Linked DNA regions of Telluria mixta. The protein of the gene in region 2 interacts with the protein of the main gene of each other region in a pairwise test. Links are inferred from orthologs where the notes say so. Each region holds a gene or a part of one and is shown on either strand. Other genes may lie near its edges.

Region 1 (3,311 bases), 260 kb from region 2 along the record:
CCAGGCGCCGTTGATCCGTTCCAGCTGCTCGAACGAGACGGGCGCCGTGCCCGGTTGCGGTGCGGCCGCCACGGGCGCGGGGGCAGGGACGGGTACAGGTTCGGCAACCGGCTGCGGCGGCGCAGCGGCCGGGCTGGAAAACAGGCTATGCAGCCACCGGAACATCGTCATCCCCCTTAGGTCAATTCCGAACATTGTACGGACGTAAGCGCCGAGCGCAAGGTAGGAAATGTCTCATTCATTGTTGACTGTACTCAACAATTTCCGGTCGTCATCGCCTTAGCATGGCGATCTTGAGGAAAGGATCCGCCATGCACATGACTACGACGACCACCACCCAATTCCTGAGTTTTACGCTCGGCGGCCTCGAGTACGGGCTCGACGTCGCGAAGGTGCAGGAACTTCGGGTGCTCAAAGCACTCGAGCGGTTTACATCGGCCGGCGAGATCATCGGCGGCGTGGCCGTCTCGCGCGGCGTGATCATGCCGCTCGTCGACATGCGCGCCGCCTGCGGCACGTCGCCCGGCGCGCCCGACCCGATGACGGACGTGATCATCCTGAGGCTGTCGACCTGCACGATGGGGATGGTCGTGGATGGCGTGACGGGCGTCGTGTCGCTGGCGCCCGAGCAGGTGTCGCCCGTGCCCGGCGCGGACCAGGCGCAGGTCGATTACCTGATCGGGCTCGGACAGCTGGGGGCGCGGCGGTTGATTCTCGTCGATATCGACCGGCTGATGTCGGTGCGCCGGCCGAAGAAGGACGGCGCACGGCAGGTCGCCTAGGCTACCAAACTTTCCAGCTGCTCCTGCAGCTCCAGCCACTCGTTCTCGAGATTGCCCAGGTCCCGCGTCAGGAACGCCTGGTCGGCCACGAGATTCTTCAGCTCTTCCTTCTTGTCCGCTTCGTAGATGCCCGGCTCCAGCAGCCGGGCGTCGACGTCGGCCTTCTTCGCGTTCAGCTTGGCCATCTGCTCTTCCAGCCGCTTGATGCGGTTTTCGATCGGCTTCTTCAGCGCGGCCAGGCGCTGGCGCTCTTCCGCTTCCAGGCGCTTCTGTTCCTTGCGGTCGACGGTGGAGATGGGCGCCGCCGGGGCCGAGGACGGCAGCGGTGCGCTCGTGCCGGCATCGGCCTTCAGCTTGGTCTGGAACAGCCAGTCCTTGTAGTCGTCCAGGTCGCCGTCGAACGGCTGCAGGCGGCCGTCGGCCACGATGATGAACTGGTCGGTCGTCGCGCGCAGCAGGTGGCGGTCGTGCGAGACGACGACGAGCGTGCCTTCGAACTGCGCCAATGCCAGCGTGAGCGCCTCGCGCGTTTCCAGGTCCAGGTGGTTGGTCGGTTCGTCCAGCAGCAGCAGGTTCGGACGCTGCCACACGATCAGCGCCAGCGCCAGGCGTGCCTTCTCGCCGCCGGAGAACGGCTTGATGGAACTCGTCACCATATCGCCCGGGAAGTTGAAGCCGCCGAGGAAGTTGCGCAGTTCCTGCTCGCGTGTGGTCGGCGCGATCTTTTGCAGGTGCCACAGCGGCGATTCGTCGTGGCGCAGCATCTCGACCTGGTGCTGGGCGAAGTAGCCGATGACCAGACCCTTGCCCAGCGTGGCCGTGCCGGCCAGCGGCGCGAGGTCGCCGGCCACGGTCTTGATCAGCGTCGATTTACCGGCGCCGTTCACGCCGAGGAGGCCGATGCGCTGGCCCGTCTGCAGGGAGAAATTCACCTTGTGGACGATGGTCTTGCCGCCGACCTTGTCGCCGTGCGCGTCGAGCAGCGGATAGCCGGCGTCGACGTCTTCCATTACGAGCAGTGGATTCGGCGCCGAGACCGGGTCGCGGAATTCGAACGAGAACTCGGCCGCGGCGCGCAGCGGCGCCAGTTCTTCCATCTTCGCCAGCGCCTTCATGCGGCTCTGCGCCTGGCGGGCTTTCGTCGCCTTGGCCTTGAAGCGGTCGACGAACGATTGCAGGTGGGCGCGCGTGCGCTGCTGCTTTTCGTACGCGGCGGCAGCCAGCACGAGGTGCGCGGCGCGCTGGCGCTCGAACGCCGAGTAGTTGCCCGAGTAGCGTTTCAGCTTGCGCTCGTCGATGTGCACGATGACGTTCACGATCTCGTCGAGGAAATCGCGGTCGTGCGAGATGATGATCAGCGTGCCCGTGTAGCGCTTCAGCCAGTCCTCGAGCCAGATGATGGCGTCGAGGTCCAGGTGGTTGGTCGGCTCGTCCAGCAGCAGCAGGTCGGACGGGCACATCAGCGCCTGCGCCAGGTTCAGGCGCATGCGCCAGCCGCCCGAGAAGCTGGCGACGGGCTGGCGCATCTGGTCCAGCGAGAATCCCAGGCCCAGCAGCAGTTGCTCGGCACGGGACTGCACCGTGTACGCGTCCGCATCGGCCAGCCCCGAGTGGACGTGGCCGATGGCGATGCCGTTCTCCGTCGTGTGGGGCAGGGCTTCCAGGCGGTCCAGCTCGGCCTGCAGGGTGCGCAGGTGGGCGTCGCCGTCGATGGCGTACTCGATGGCGGGACGGTCCAGCGCCGGGGTCTCCTGCGCCACGTAGGCCATGCGCCAGCGCGCGGGGAAGTCGATCGCCCCCTGGTCCGGATGCAGCTCGTTGCGCAGCATCGCGAACAGGCTGGATTTGCCGGCGCCGTTCGCGCCGATCAGGCCGATCTTGTCGCCGGGATTGAGGGTAAGGTCGGCGTCTTCCAGCAGCGGTTTCGTGCCGCGCATCAGGCTGACGTTGGAGAATCGGATCATTTCAATAGCTACCGTAAAAACGTCGTTCCCGCGGAAGCGGGAACCCATGCTGAGCATCAAAATGCCGACTCAGTATGGGTTCCCGCCAAGGCGGACGGCTAGTCCGGGAACGACGGTGCTTTCTTATTTGGCGAGTTGTTCCGCCGTCAGCAGAAACACCGCATCGTCGCCCTGGCTCGTGGTCAGCCACGTGAGGCCCAGGTGTCCGAACGCCGCTTCCGCGTACTCGCGCTCGTTGCCGATCTCGACGATCAGCACGCCTTCCGGGCTCAGGCGCTCGGCTGCGCCGTCGACGATCTTGCGCACGAGGTCCATGCCGTCTTCGCCGCCGGCGAGGGCGATCTGCGGCTCGCGCAGGTACTCCGGCGGCAGCTTGCCCATCGAATCGCTGTTCACGTACGGCGGATTGGTCACGATCAGGTCGTACTTCTTGAACGGCACGTGCTGGTACAGGTCGGACTCGATCGGGTTCACGCGGCCTTCCAGCTTGTAGTCGCGGATGTTGCGCTCGGCCACGGCCAGTGCGTCCTTCGAGATGTCGACGGCGTCGACGACCGCATTCGGG
Region 2 (3,693 bases):
GTGCCGGTGGCGTCGGCGGCGGTCAGGTTGTTGTCGGCCAGGATCTTGGCGGCGGCCGGCATGGCGACGTCGCCTTTCGAACCCGTGGCGGCAGCGGCAGCAGCCGGTGCGGCAGCGGCAGCGGCTTCAACGCCGGCGGCCGGAGCAGCGGTCACCTGCAGCGGGCTCACGCCGGCCGAGGCTTCGGTATCGATGATGGCGATGACTTCACCCGACACGACGGTACCGCCGTCGTTCTTGATGATTTGCACGATCACGCCGGCGGCCGGGGCCGGCAGTTCCAGGACCACCTTGTCGGTCTCGATGTCGATCAGGTTCTCGTCGCGCGCGACGGCTTCGCCGACTTTCTTGTGCCACGACAGCAGGGTCGCTTCCGCGACCGATTCCGACAATTGGGGGACCTTGACTTCGATTTGTGCCATTTAAAAAACTCCGTTTTTGTATTCTGTGCAAAAAACCCCGCGCCGTGGGCGCGGGGTCAATGAGCGCTGCTTATTTGGTCAGGACGAAACCCTTGAGTTTCGAGAACGCCGTGTCCAGCAGTTCCTTCTGCTGCGCAACGTGCTTGTCGGTGTAGCCGACAGCCGGCGACGCGGAAGCCGGACGGCCGGCGTACGCCAGGCGCTGGCCTGCTTCCATGCTTTCGAACACGTTGTGCTGGATCTGGAACCACGGACCCTGGTTCTGCGGCTCGTCCTGCGCCCACACGACTTCCGTCGCGTTCGGGAACTTCTTCAGTTCGGCCTGGAACGCCTTGTGCGGGAACGGGTACAGCTGCTCGATACGGACGATGGCGGTGTCCGTCGTGCCGCGGGTCTTGCGCGAGTTGACCAGGTCGTAGTACACCTTGCCCGAGCAGACGATCACGCGCTTGACCTTGTTGGCGTCGATCTTGTCGTCCAGTTCGCCGATGACGGTCTGGAAGCCGCCCTTGGCCAGGTCGGTCAGCGGCGAGCCGGCGTCCTTGTTACGCAGCAGCGACTTCGGCGTGAAGATGACGAGCGGCTTGCGGAACTGGCGCACCATCTGGCGGCGCAGCAGGTGGAAGATCTGCGCGGCCGTGGTCGGCTGCACGACTTGCATGTTGTGGTCGGCGGACAGCTGCAGGAAACGCTCGATACGGGCCGACGAGTGCTCCGGACCCTGGCCTTCGTAGCCGTGCGGCAGCATCATGACGAGACCCGACGCGCGGCCCCACTTCACTTCGCCCGAGGCGATGAACTGGTCGATCACGACCTGCGCACCGTTCACGAAGTCGCCGAACTGGCCTTCCCAGATCGTCAGCGTGTTCGGCTCGGCGGTCGAATAACCGTATTCGAAGCCCAGCACCGCTTCTTCCGACAGCACGGAGTCGATGACGGTGAAGTTGGCCTGGTTGTCCGACACGTTGGCCAGCGGCAGGTAGATGCCCTGGTCCCAACGCTCGCGGTTCTGGTCGTGCAGCACGGCGTGACGGTGCACGAACGTGCCGCGGCCGGCGTCCTGGCCCGACAGGCGGACGGCGTAGCCCGAGGCCAGCAGCGACGCGTAGGCCAGGTGTTCGCCCATGCCCCAGTCGAGGTTCAGCTCGCCCTGGCCCATCTTGGCGCGGTCGGCCAGCACTTTCTCGACGAGCGAGTGCAGCTTGAAGTTTTCCGGCACGGTCGTGATGCGCTGGGCCAGGCGTTTCAGCTCGGTCAGCGGTACGGCGGTGTCGGCGGCGTCGGTCCACTTCTTGTTCAGGAACGGTGCCCAGTCGACGGCGTACTTGTTCTTGAAGTCGGTCAGGACCGGATCCACGGTGTGCTTGCCGGCGTCCATCGCGGCGCGGTACGCGGCCACGAGCTGGTCGCCACCGTCGGCGGCAATGGTGCCCTGCGCGGCCAGCTTGTCCGCGTACAGCTTGCGGGTGCCCGGGTGCTTGGCGATCTTCTTGTACATCAGCGGCTGGGTCAGGGCCGGGGTGTCCTGCTCGTTGTGGCCCAGCTTGCGGTAGCAGATCACGTCGACGACGATGTCTTTATGGAACTCGGTGCGGTAGTCCATCGCCAGCTGCGAGGCCAGCACGACGGCTTCCGGATCGTCCGCGTTCACGTGCAGCACCGGTGCCTCGATCATCTTGACGACGTCGGTGCAGTACAGCGTCGAGCGCGCGTCGCGCGGGTCGGACGTGGTGAAGCCGATCTGGTTGTTGATGACGATGTGAACCGTGCCGCCCGTGCCGTAGCCGCGGGTCTGCGCCAGGTTCAGCGTTTCCATCACGACGCCCTGGCCTGCGAACGCGGCGTCGCCGTGCACGAGGATCGGCAGGACTTCCTTGCCCTGGCGGTCGCCGCGGCGCTCCATGCGCGCCTTGACCGAACCTTCCACGACCGGGTTGACGATTTCCAGGTGCGACGGGTTGAACGCCAGCGACAGGTGGACCGGGCCGCCCGGGGTCGAGATGTCGCTCGAGAAGCCCTGGTGGTATTTGACGTCGCCGGCCGGCAGGTCGTCGGCGTGCTTGCCTTCGAATTCCTCGAACAGGTCGGACGGGGCCTTGCCCAGCGTGTTGACCAGGACGTTCAGGCGGCCGCGGTGGGCCATGCCGATGACGATTTCCTGCACGCCGTGCTCGCCGGCGCGGCGGATCACTTCGTCCATCGAGGCGATGAACGATTCGCCGCCTTCCAGCGAGAAGCGCTTGGCGCCGACGTACTTGGTGTGGAGGTAGCGCTCCAGGCCTTCGGCCGCGGTCAGGCGCTCGAGGATGTGCTTTTTCTTTTCAGCGGTGAAGGTCGGGGTCGAGCGGATCGACTCGAGCTTCTCCTGCAGCCAGCGCTTCTCGGTCGGATCGCTGACGTACATGAATTCTGCGCCGATGGAACGGCAGTAGGTGTCGCGCAACATGTTCAGCAGGTCGCGCAGCGAGGCTTCTTCCTGGCCGAAGTAGGTGTTGCTGATGTTGAACTTGGTGTCCAGGTCGGCTTCGGTGAAGCCGTAGAAGGCCGGATCGAGTTCCGGGATCGGCGGACGTTCCTGGCGCTGCAGCGGGTCCAGGTTGGCCCAGCGCGAGCCGAGGTAGCGGTAAGCGGCGATCAGCTGGGTCACGGCGACGCGCTTGCGGCCGAGTTCAGCGTCCGGCGATGCGGTCACGGTGCGGATCGGGCCCTGCTTGGCGCGCTCGGCGAACGAAGCGATCACGGACGAGTGATCCACGTCCGGCTTGGCGGTACCGTCGACGGCAGGCATGTGCTGCATCGCGTCGAAATAGGCGCGCCAGTTGTCCGGCACGGAACCCGGATTGTTCAGGTACGCTTCGTACAACTCTTCCACGTACGGCGCATTACCGCCGAACAGGTACGAGTTGGCGTTATATTGTTGCATCATTCTTGCTCACCTTTCTTCGCGTTTCGCGATTTTAGGGCGGGTTAATCTAACCTTCCGCGACACGGCCTGACCGGTTAGCGGATCGCACTTACTTCATATCAAGTTGTGGGGGAAGGACTCTAAAGGCAAATCAATGCGGCCGACCTGCCCATTGGCGCACGGTATTGTAACGCAAGGATTCGCCGGCCGCCGACCCCGCATCGACATTTTATTCATTCCGATATTACTTTTTTTCACCTTGTCAACTAAATCATGAACCAGCGGTTGACCTGCTAAATGATAATCGTTATCATTTGCGTATGCACCCGACCGGCTCGACCTCCTCCCCTTCCACTGCGCTCCCAG

What was found.
Region 1: the proteins of P0M04_RS17380 (region 2) and P0M04_RS18630 interact in binary tests that used the Escherichia coli proteins (3 or more experiments, as listed by UniProt). The link is inferred for Telluria mixta from one-to-one orthologs.

The regions. Positions count from the first base shown.
Region 1 is NZ_CP119520.1:4,177,999-4,181,309, forward strand. The notes cover bases 263-3,256. They hold P0M04_RS18630 (ATP-binding cassette domain-containing protein), read right to left. Parts: upstream 2,747-3,256; coding sequence 779-2,746; downstream 263-778. Other genes in these bases: P0M04_RS18625 (chemotaxis protein CheW), read left to right, coding at 318-782; prmB (50S ribosomal protein L3 N(5)-glutamine methyltransferase), read right to left, coding at 2,870-3,256. Also shown: P0M04_RS18620 (HDOD domain-containing protein), read right to left, coding at 1-165; more of prmB, read right to left, coding at 3,257-3,311. UniProt on the Escherichia coli protein: Genetic data indicate it may be involved in ribosome assembly or function.
Region 2 is NZ_CP119520.1:3,913,874-3,917,566, reverse strand. The notes cover bases 293-3,668. They hold P0M04_RS17380 (2-oxoglutarate dehydrogenase E1 component), read right to left. Parts: upstream 3,349-3,668; coding sequence 493-3,348; downstream 293-492. Other genes in these bases: P0M04_RS17375 (PepSY-associated TM helix domain-containing protein), read left to right, coding at 3,648-3,668; odhB (2-oxoglutarate dehydrogenase complex dihydrolipoyllysine-residue succinyltransferase), read right to left, coding at 293-422. In the rest of the region: more of odhB, read right to left, coding at 1-292; more of P0M04_RS17375, read left to right, coding at 3,669-3,693. UniProt on the Escherichia coli protein: E1 component of the 2-oxoglutarate dehydrogenase (OGDH) complex which catalyzes the decarboxylation of 2-oxoglutarate, the first step in the conversion of 2-oxoglutarate to succinyl-CoA and CO(2).